DNA from 3 places in the Arthrobacter ginsengisoli genome. Region 1 is predicted to be linked to each of the others. Evidence: predicted binding sites of a transcription regulator. Region 1 holds the regulator's gene; each other region holds the start of a gene.
The links. The regulator LexA, encoded in region 1, represses DNA repair genes until DNA is damaged. The targets are predictions, from matches to a motif close to TCGAACANNTGTTCGA.
Positions count from the first base shown of each region.

Region 2: uvrA (excinuclease ABC subunit UvrA) is a predicted target of LexA. The motif match lies at 1,301-1,316, and genes of this name have one in related genera.
Region 3: J2X01_RS01175 (DUF6504 family protein) is a predicted target of LexA. The motif match lies at 1,820-1,835, and genes of this name have one in related genera.

Region 1 is NZ_JAVDVQ010000002.1:402,868-406,141, reverse strand. Features, by position in the region: gene J2X01_RS03990 (histidinol-phosphate transaminase) at 1-733, opposite strand, end outside; gene J2X01_RS03985 (LysM peptidoglycan-binding domain-containing protein) at 790-1,227, opposite strand; gene lexA (transcriptional repressor LexA) at 1,569-2,318, shown strand; gene J2X01_RS03975 (ATP-dependent DNA helicase) at 2,402-3,274, opposite strand, start outside.
Region 2 is NZ_JAVDVQ010000007.1:183,474-186,747, forward strand. Features, by position in the region: gene J2X01_RS10685 (ABC transporter ATP-binding protein) at 1-840, shown strand, start outside; gene J2X01_RS10690 (GntR family transcriptional regulator) at 837-1,229, shown strand; gene uvrA (excinuclease ABC subunit UvrA) at 1,388-3,274, shown strand, end outside.
Region 3 is NZ_JAVDVQ010000001.1:256,100-259,373, reverse strand. Features, by position in the region: gene J2X01_RS01190 (VOC family protein) at 579-1,001, opposite strand; gene J2X01_RS01185 (chorismate mutase) at 1,016-1,342, shown strand; gene J2X01_RS01180 (hypothetical protein) at 1,352-1,738, opposite strand; gene J2X01_RS01175 (DUF6504 family protein) at 1,881-2,213, shown strand; gene J2X01_RS01170 (DNA polymerase III subunit alpha) at 2,210-3,274, shown strand, end outside.

The sequences.
Region 1 (3,274 bases):
CGGCCGCCATGTAGCCCACCCGGGCTCCGGCGAGGGCGAAGGCCTTGCTCATGGTGCGCGAGACGATCAGGCGTTCCCGGCCGGGCAGCAGGGTGAGGGCGCTGGGCGTGCCGTCGTGGGCGAACTCGTGGTACGCCTCGTCGACGATCACGATGGTCTGGCTGGCCTCGCCGGCCTCGTAGACGGCTTCCACCACGTCCAGGCCCAGCCCGGTGCCGGTGGGGTTGTTCGGGGAGCAGAGGAAGACGATGTTCGGCTGGAGTTCGCGGACCTGGCGGGCCGCCGACTCGGCGCTCAGCCCGTAGCCGTCGGCGCGGACGCCCGCGAGGTACCCGGTGTCCGTGCCGGCAGCCAGCAGCGGGTACATCGAGTAGGTGGGAGGGAAGCCCAGGGCGGTGCGGCCCGGGCCGCCGAACGCCTGAAGGATCTGCTGGAGAACCTCGTTGGAGCCGTTCGCGGCCCAGATGTTGTCGGCACCCAGTCCGTGCCCGAGGTATTCGGCCAGGGCTGCACGCAGTTCCGTGAATTCGCGGTCCGGGTAGCGGTTCAGGCCGACCGCGGCAATCGTAACGGCCTCGGTGATGGCGGCCCGAACGTCCGCCGGGACGCCGTGGGTGTTCTCGTTGACGTTGAGCAGGATGGGCACGTCCAGCTGCGGCGCGCCGTAGGGCGTCAGGCCGCGCAGGTTTGTCCGGAGGGGAAGTCGGTTCAGGCGCTCTAGCTGGTCAGTCACTGCACCAGTTTAAGTGAGATCGCGGCGGGGGCTGAAACTGTGACGGATCAACGGAGCTACTTGGACGGAATGAAGAGCGCCTGGCCCGGCACGACCCGGGCAGCCTCCAGGTTGTTCAGCTGGACGATGTCGGCGACGACATCGCGGGGATCCCGCTCCGGGGCGACGGCCTCGGCGATGGCCCAGAGGGACTCACCGGGCTGCACCGTCACGGTCACCGTGGGGGTCAGGGAGAGATCAGCGGCGGACTCCGCGGCTTTGGCCGGGGCGTTGAGGAAGCCGCTGAGGGACAGAACGAGCGCGGCCAGCAGGATCAGCGGCACCCCGATGAAGACAATGCGTCCCCGCCGGGTTAGCCTCAGCGGCGCCTGCCTGGCCCGTGGTCCGCGGCCGGCCACGGTGCGCCGGTCTCCCGGCGCACCGCCCCCGGGGCGGCCGTAGTTGCCGAATGCGTCGCGGCCGAAAGTATCGTGAAACACGCTTGATGCTGACATGAACTTAGCCCTCCTGGACCATACTGTGCCGCCCGGCATACTCCACATATGCGCCGCCAACCGGCCTGACCTTCGAACAAAGAACCGAACGTTGTGCTGCGTCCATGCCGTGTTTCACTAGAACACATATTCGAACGCTGCCTGATCTGTTTTAGCACTTATTGACGAACATTGTCGAGACTCGCTAGAACAAATGTTTGAAAAAGCCGTGCGGCTGGCCTACGTTTGAGTCAAAGAACAACCACTTCTGCAGTTGATCAGCAGGGTCTGACATTTCAGGCCGGAAGTTCCCGGCAGCCGCAGCCACGGCGGCCGGGCGGAACGGAAAGGCGTTGGCGAACATGGCAGCACAAGCCACCGGCGGCAGGGCCACCCAGCGGAACACGCAGGCAGCCCGGCCGCCCAAGAGCCTCACGGTCCGGCAGAAGAAGATTCTGGAAACCATCCAGCGCTCCGTGACGGACAACGGCTACCCGCCGTCCATGCGCGAGATCGGTGACACGGTCGGCCTCGCCAGCCTCTCCAGCGTCACCCACCAGCTCTCACAGCTGGAGAAGCTGGGCTATCTGCGCCGCGACCCCAAGCGCCCCCGCGCCATGGAAGTGCTGATGCCCCTGACCCTCGATGAGGGAACCACAAAGAATTCCGGAGTCGGGAAGTCCAGCGGCCTGCGCACGGTCGGCGGTTTGTCGGTGTCGGAGCTGGCCAGTGCCACCGATACGGCCATGGTGCCGCTGGTGGGCCGCATCGCCGCCGGCGGGCCGATCCTGGCGGACCAGGTCGTCGAGGACGTTATGCCGCTGCCGCGCCAGCTCGTGGGCCACGGCGAGCTCTTTATGCTCAAAGTCGCGGGCGATTCGATGATCGACGCCGCCATCTGCGACGGCGACTGGGTGGTGGTCCGCCGGCAGGGTGACGCCGTCAACGGTGACATTGTCGCCGCCCTGCTGGACGACGAGGCAACGGTCAAGACGTTCCGCCAGCGCGACGGCCACACCTGGCTGCTGCCGCAGAACACCCAATACGAGCCCATTCTCGGTGATCACGCCGTCATCATGGGCAAGGTCGTCTCGGTCCTGCGCTCCCTCTAGGAGCCCGGCGGACCCGCACGCCCGGTCGTTGCGGAGGGCCCCGCCTCACATGGCGGGGCTCTTCGCGTTTTCTGCGGCTGCGGCTAGGCGGCCGGCTGCCCGGATTCCTTCGCAAGCCGCTCCAGGGCCGCGACGGCAATCGCGGGGTCGGTGGTGGGCCAGAACGGCGGCAGGGCGGCACGAAGGAATCCCCCGTAGCGTTCGGTGGAAAGCCGCGAGTCGAGCACGGCCACGACTCCCCGGTCCGTCGTCGTGCGGATCAGCCGGCCGGCCCCCTGGGCCAGGCGGATGGCGGCATGGGTCGCGGAAACGCTCATGAAGCCGTTGCCGCCGGCCTGGGCCACCGCGCGGGACCTGGCCGTCATGAGGGGATCGTCGGGCCGCGGGAACGGAATCCGGTCGATCACCACAAGCCGGCAGGAGGTCCCGGGCACATCGACGCCCTGCCACAGCGACATGGTGCCGAACAGGCAGGTGTCCGGTTCGTCGGCGAACTGCTTCACGAGCGCGGTCATGGTCGAATCGCCCTGGCAGAGGATGCCCATGTCCAGCCGCGGGCGCATGGCCTCGGCGGCGTCCTCGGCCGCGCGGCGGGAGGAGAACAGGCACAGGGCGCCGCCGCCGGAGGCACGGATCAGCTTCTCGAGTTCGTCGAGGGCTTCCGGGGACGCGCCGCGGCCGGGCTTGGGCAGGTGTTTGGCGACATAGAGGATGCCCTGTTTTGGGTATTCGAACGGCGAGCCGACGTCGACGCCGGTCCAGCTGGGGGCCCCCGGCCCGACCAGTCCAAGGCCGCCAGCGGCCGGTTCGAAGGCTGACCCGATCGCCAGCGTTGCCGAGGTCAGGATGACGGTGTGGTCCGCGAAGAGCCCCTCGCGCAGCCTCCCGGCCACGCTGAGCGGTGCGATGTTGATCAGCGCCGGGGCGGACTCGTCCGGCTGGGCGTACCCCTGCTG
Region 2 (3,274 bases), on a different contig from region 1:
GCCCGGGATCCAGTGCGGGATCCCGCGCCGGCCACCGCGGGAGATTCCGGCGCCGGCAAAACCATTTCCGACGCCGCCGGCCGGGTCACTTTCGAGCACGTCACCTTCGGCTACCACCCGGGCTCGCCCGTGGTCCAGGATCTTTCCTTTGTCGTTGAACCGGGGCAGACCGTGGCGATCGTGGGACAGACCGGAGCCGGCAAGACCACCATGGTGAACCTCCTGATGCGCTTCTATGAACTGGATTCCGGCCGGATCACCGTCGACGGCAAGGACATCGCGGCGCTGACCCGGGATGAACTCCGGGCCAATTTCGGCGCGGTGCTGCAGGATGCCTGGCTGTTCACCGGCAGTATCCGGGACAACATCGAGTACGGCCGCCCCGGAGCCAGCGACGCCGAGATCGCGGCCGCTGCGCGGGCCAGCCATGTGGACCAGTTCGTCCGGGCCCTGCCCGGCGGCTACGGCACGATGCTCGGCAACGACGGCGATTCGCTGAGCCGCGGCCAGCGCCAGCTCATCTCGATCGCCAGGGCACAACTGGCCGGGCGCAACATCCTGGTCCTCGACGAGGCCACGAGCTCCGTGGACAGCCGCACCGAAGCGCAGATCCGGCTGGCCATGCAGCGGCTGCGGCAGGGACACACCAGCTTCGTCATTGCCCACCGCTTGTCCACGGTCCGGGACGCTGATCTAATTCTGGTCATGGACCAAGGACGGATCGTTGAACAGGGCAGCCATCAACAGTTGATGGCGGCGGGTGGGCTGTACCGGAAACTCTACGAGGCGCAGTTCGCCCGCCGCGAACAGACCAGGCGCGCCCAGGAGCCCGGACAGTGACCCCGACGGAAACAACAACCACGCCGTTCCCCGGCGCCTGGCGGCCCAATCCGGGCAGCTCCGTCCCCCTGTTTGAACAGCTCCGCCTCAACATCATTGCGCGGGCTGACAATGGCACCCTGGCGCCCGGGACCAAGCTACCGGCCGTACGGAGCCTCGCCGGTGAGCTGGGCGTCGCGCCGCATACGGTGGCCCGCGCCTACAAGGAACTGGAGGCGGCCGGCGTCGTCGTGACCCGGGGCCGGAACGGCACGGTGGTGTGCGCCCGCGACGAGGCCTGGAGCTCCCTGTCCGCTGCGGCCGCCGAGTTCGCCGCGGCGGCGAAGGCGCGGGGCGCCAGTTTCGCCGAGGCGGTGCAGCTGCTCGCCGCCGCCTACGACCAGGAGTAGCCCCCTGCCAGCACGCGTGATAGCACACCGTGCGGGTTCCCCCGGCCCGGGACACAGCCGGGAATAGAAATTCGAAGAAGTTTTCGATTAGCATTGGTAGCGTGCCTAAAGCCGTAGCTGAAGATCCAGCCCTCGATTCCCAGTCCGACATCATTCCGATGGGCTCCGCAAAACCGGGCCGCAGGGAAGACTCCCGCCCCGCACCGAAACGCCCGGACATGTCCCGGCTCGTCGTCAAGGGCGCCCGCGAGCACAACCTGCGCAACGTGGACCTGGACCTGCCACGCGACTCCATGATCGTCTTCACCGGGCTCTCCGGCTCGGGCAAGTCCTCGCTGGCATTCGACACGATCTTCGCCGAGGGCCAGCGCCGCTACGTCGAATCCCTCTCCGCCTACGCCCGGCAATTCCTGGGCCAGGTGGACAAGCCCGACGTCGACTTCATCGAGGGGCTCTCGCCCGCGGTGTCCATCGACCAGAAGTCCACCAGCAAGAACCCGCGCTCAACCGTGGGCACCATCACCGAGATCTACGACTACATGCGGCTCCTCTGGGCCCGTGTCGGCCGCCCGCACTGCCCCATCTGCGGGGAGCCCGTCGCGAAGCAGACGCCGCAACAGATCGTCGACCAGCTGCTCGAGCTCCCGGAGGGCACCCGTTTCCAGGTCCTCGCCCCGGTGGTCCGCGGCCGCAAAGGCGAATTCGTTGAGCTGTTCAAGGAACTCACCGCCAAGGGCTACTCGCGGGCGCGGGTCGATGACAAGCTGATCCAGCTCAACGATCCGCCCAAGCTGGGCAAGCAGTTCAAGCACACCATCGAAGTGGTCGTGGACCGCCTCGTGGTCAAGGAAGGCATCAGCCAGCGCCTCACCGACTCGGTGGAAACCGCGCTCGGCCTCGCCGAGGGACGGATTCTCGCCGAATTCGTCGACCTCGACGCCGACGACCCGGAACGGGTCAGGGCGTTCTCCGAGCACCTCGCCTGCCCCAACGAGCACCCGCTCGCGATCGACGAGATCGAACCGCGGTCCTTCTCCTTCAACAACCCGTTCGGCGCCTGCTCTGCGTGCAGCGGGATCGGCACGAAGCTTGAAGTCGACGAGGAACTCATCATTCCGAACGGGGAACTGTCCCTCTCGGAGGGAGCCATCGCGCCCTGGTCCCTCGGCACCGCGACGACGGAGTACTGGAACCGGCTGCTCGACGGGCTCGCCAAGGAACTCGGGTTCTCGATGACGACCCCGTGGGACAAACTCTCCAAGGACACCCGCCAGACCGTGCTGCACGGCAAGGACCACAAGGTCGTGGTGCAGTACCGCAACCGCTTCGGCCGGGAACGCAAGTACAGCACCGGCTTCGAGGGTGTCATCCAGTACGTCCACCGCAAACACCTGGAAACGGACTCGGACTCGGCCCGCGACCGCTACGAGGAGTACATGCGGCAGATTCCGTGCCCGGCCTGCAACGGCGCACGCTTGAACCCGGCGTCGCTTTCGGTCCTGATCAACGGCAAATCGATCGCCGAAGTCGCCGCCATGCCGATGCGCGAATGCGCCCACTTCCTGGACAACCTCGTGCTCAGCGGCCGCGAAGCCCAGATCGCCCACCAGGTCCTCATTGAGATCCAGGCCCGGCTGACCTTCCTGCTCGACGTCGGCCTGGAGTACCTGAACCTGGAACGTCCCTCCGGCACCCTGTCCGGCGGCGAAGCCCAGCGCATCCGGCTGGCCACCCAGATCGGGTCCGGCCTCGTGGGCGTGCTCTACGTCCTCGACGAGCCCTCCATCGGCCTGCATCAGCGGGACAACCGGCGCCTGATCGAAACCCTCACCCGGCTGCGGGACCTCGGCAACACCCTGATCGTGGTGGAACACGACGAGGACACCATCCAGGAAGCCGACTGGGTGGTGGACATCGGACCCGGCGCGGGCGAACACGGCGGCATGGTGGTGCACTCCGGTTCCTACAAGGAACTGCTCGAAAACACCGAATCGCTCACCGGCGACTACCTCTCCGGCCGGAAACAGATTGAGATCCCCGCGAAG
Region 3 (3,274 bases), on a different contig from region 1:
ATAGTGCCCTTGGCCGCAGCGCGTCGGGTGTATCTACTTTTTGATTTCGGGAAGCAGCCGCCAGCGATGCTGCACTGCGGCGCGGGTCACTGGTCGCCGTCGCGAATGACGGTTCCAAAACTGCCGCAGGAGATTGTTCGCGGCCTTCAACGCCGCTGGCGACGCACGCCTGGCTGCGACAGCATCAGATCGGCATTGGGACAAACCAGCAGGAGCCCCCTGAGGCCAGCACCCTCCACAACCAGCCGTTGGACCGCCAGGAGGGCGATCAGGCCCCCGGCGCTGTCACAGGCAAGGCGCGGAGAACCATAGATTGATTCGAGGATTTCCGCTGGCTTGATAGCCCGGTTCAGTGTGGCGACGACATCGTCAAGACATCGTCAATAGCCGCCGTGCCGGATGCTCAGGCGCTCGCCGATGAGGACCGCCAGTACCGCGGCCTTGGCTTCCCTGACGGCCTCACGCGTGCGGCGCGCAGCTTTGTTCACGTCCAGGGCCGGGGCCTCTGCTGGTTGTGACTGGACGTCCGATATCCACTGCCCCGGTTCGTCATCGGCGGGTATCTCGTTCCCGCGTCGTCAGAGCGTCACATTTCCGCCGCCGTCGACCGCCCAGCCGGGATTGAACGCGACCTCCCAGCGGTAGCCGTCAGGGTCGGCGAAGTACCCGGTGTAACCGCCCCAGGACTGGGTCATCGGCGCTGCGATGATTTCTGCTCCGGCCGTCTGCGCCTCAGCCATCACCCGGTCCACTTCCGCCCCGCTGGCCAGGTTGTGGCTCAGGGTGATGCAGGGAATGCCGGCCGGGGGATCAGTGGCCGCTTCGGCCTGCATCCGCCCTGCGTCCCAGAGCGAGAGGATGAGCCCGTGATTTGCCTGGATGAAGAGGACCTCGCCCCGGACTTCCCGGTGGACGGGCCAGCCCAGGCCATCCACATAGAAACTGCGGGAGGCGTCAACACTGCGGACACCCAGTGAAATTAGATCGACTCGTGGCTGCATCTTTCGATACTGTCATGCACATGTCCACAAATCACCAAGACGAAAAAGCTGCCAAGGCCGACCGGGACCAGCTCGCCGCCGTGCGGGTGGCCGTCGACGAGGTGGATGAGCAGATTGTGTCGCTGATTGGCCGCCGCGAGCGGTTGATCCGGATCGCCGGTACCCTCAAGGCCGACAGCGCAGAGGTGCGGGCCCCCGGGCGCGTGGAGCGGGTCATTGAACACGTCCGCGCCACGGCGGAGCAGAAAGACATCGACGTCGACCTCGTCGAGAAGACCTACCGGGCAATGATCGACGCGTTCATCACGCTCGAACTGGAAGTCTACAAAGCCAGCTCCTAGTCCCGGTGCCTAGAGGGCTTCCTCCACCGGGACATTCGCCTGGTAATCGCGCCCGTCACAGTCGCTGAACGCCGTCATGAGGTGGCCCTTGGCCAGGCCCATGATCGTGCTGAGCGGAAAGTGCCCGGTGATGGTGTTGCCGGAGTGCTCCACGCCCTTGAGGTCAAAGTTCTCCTCCGTCCCGTCGTGGCTGAAGCAGTAGAAGGACACGGCCTCCCCGTTCATGAACTCGATCCCCATTCGTCGCTGGTGGGAATGGTCCGGAGTTGAGGCCAGGAGCCCCACCACGTAGGCGCCCTGGCCGGGGATATTTCCGTCTATATCGAACTTCGCCACCAAGGACGTGTCCTCGGCGGCGATGCTTACGTGCTTCAGGAGTGCGTTATGGGAGCTCATGGCTCAATCCTGCTACCTGCGTCTGCGTCCGTCCACCCCCGATCTAGGTTTTGCCCCGGCACCGTCGTAGACTGGAATTATTCGAAGATATATTCGAATAGTACTGCTTGGTTAGTTCAAAGGGTGAAGTCCGGGAGGCGCGATGGGCATGTTCAGCGAGTCGGTTGACGTCGTCTCCACGCCCTCCGGCCAGCCCCAGGAACTCGTCTGGGCGGGCCGCCGCTATACCGTCTGCGCCGAACCGGTCCGCTGGTACGAGCGGCGCCAATGGTGGGCGGAAGAACAGCGGGCACCTTTGGGCAGCGGACCGGGGCTCGTGGACCATGAGATCTGGCGGGTCCAGGTCCGCCGGGCAGATGCCCCCGAGACTGAAAGCCTCACCCTTGACCTCGCCCGGCATGCCGGCAGCGGACGCTGGCGACTGCTGCGGATCCACGACGCGCTGCTTCCAGTCCGGAAGCCCGAATCAGCATGAGCTTCACCCATCTCCACGTCTCCACCGCCTTCAGTGCCCACTACGGGGTCTCCTGGCCGGATGAACTGGCGGCCGCCGCAGCAGCGGACGGGGCGACGGCGCTCGCCTGCACGGACCGCGACGGTCTCTACGGGACGGTCAAGCACCTGTTGGCCTGCATGGCAGCCGGGCTGGACCCGGTCGTCGGAGTGGACCTTGCCGTCTTTGACGACGACGGCGACCTCCGCACCCAGCTTGGGGGACGCGTCGTCGTGCTGGCCCACGGGCACAACAACGGCGCCGGGTACCGTGCGCTGTGCCGGCTGATCTCCGATGCTCATGCCCGCACCACGGGCAAAGCCGGGGGAGCGGTGCCCGCCGCCGTGACCCGGGCCGAACTGGCTTCCCGCACCCTGCACCCGGAAACCCTCAAGCCGGTGCTGACCGTGTTGATCGGCCCGGACTCCGACGTCGGACGTATGATGGGAGGCAGGCGGTACCTGCGCCCCCGCACCCTGTTCAAACGCTGGCTCGATGCCATGCCGCCCGGAACCATCGCCGCCGAGGTGGTCAGCCAGCTCAGCCCGCCCGGCGAACCGCTCAGCACCGCCCACGCGGTGCGGATGCTCAAGCTCGCCGCCGAGCACGGGGTACCCGCCGTGCTCAGCAATGCAGTGCGGTATGTCGCCGAGGACGGAGCGGCCACCGCCGATGTGCTGGACTCCGCCCGCACATTGAAATCGCTGCCCGAACTTTCCGCTGCCCCGCTGCTGCAGCCAAACGGGCAGGCCTGGCTGAAATCCGCGGCGCAGATGCACCGGCTGGGCAAGGAGATCATGCACGCCGCCGGGTATGGCGCCGCGGACCTCAAGAGCCTGATGGCGCAGACCGAGGCGCTCGCGGACCGTTGCCGGATGGATCCGGTGACGGACATGGGATGGAAGCAGCCCGTGGTGCCGGAAGCCGCGGTGATCGGAATCGCCGGGGACCCCCTCGTGGAGCTCACCCAGCGCTGCGAGGCGGGCATCAGCAGGCGGTTCCCCGGGATCACCGGCAGGCCCGCGGAGGAGCTGCGCTCGCGG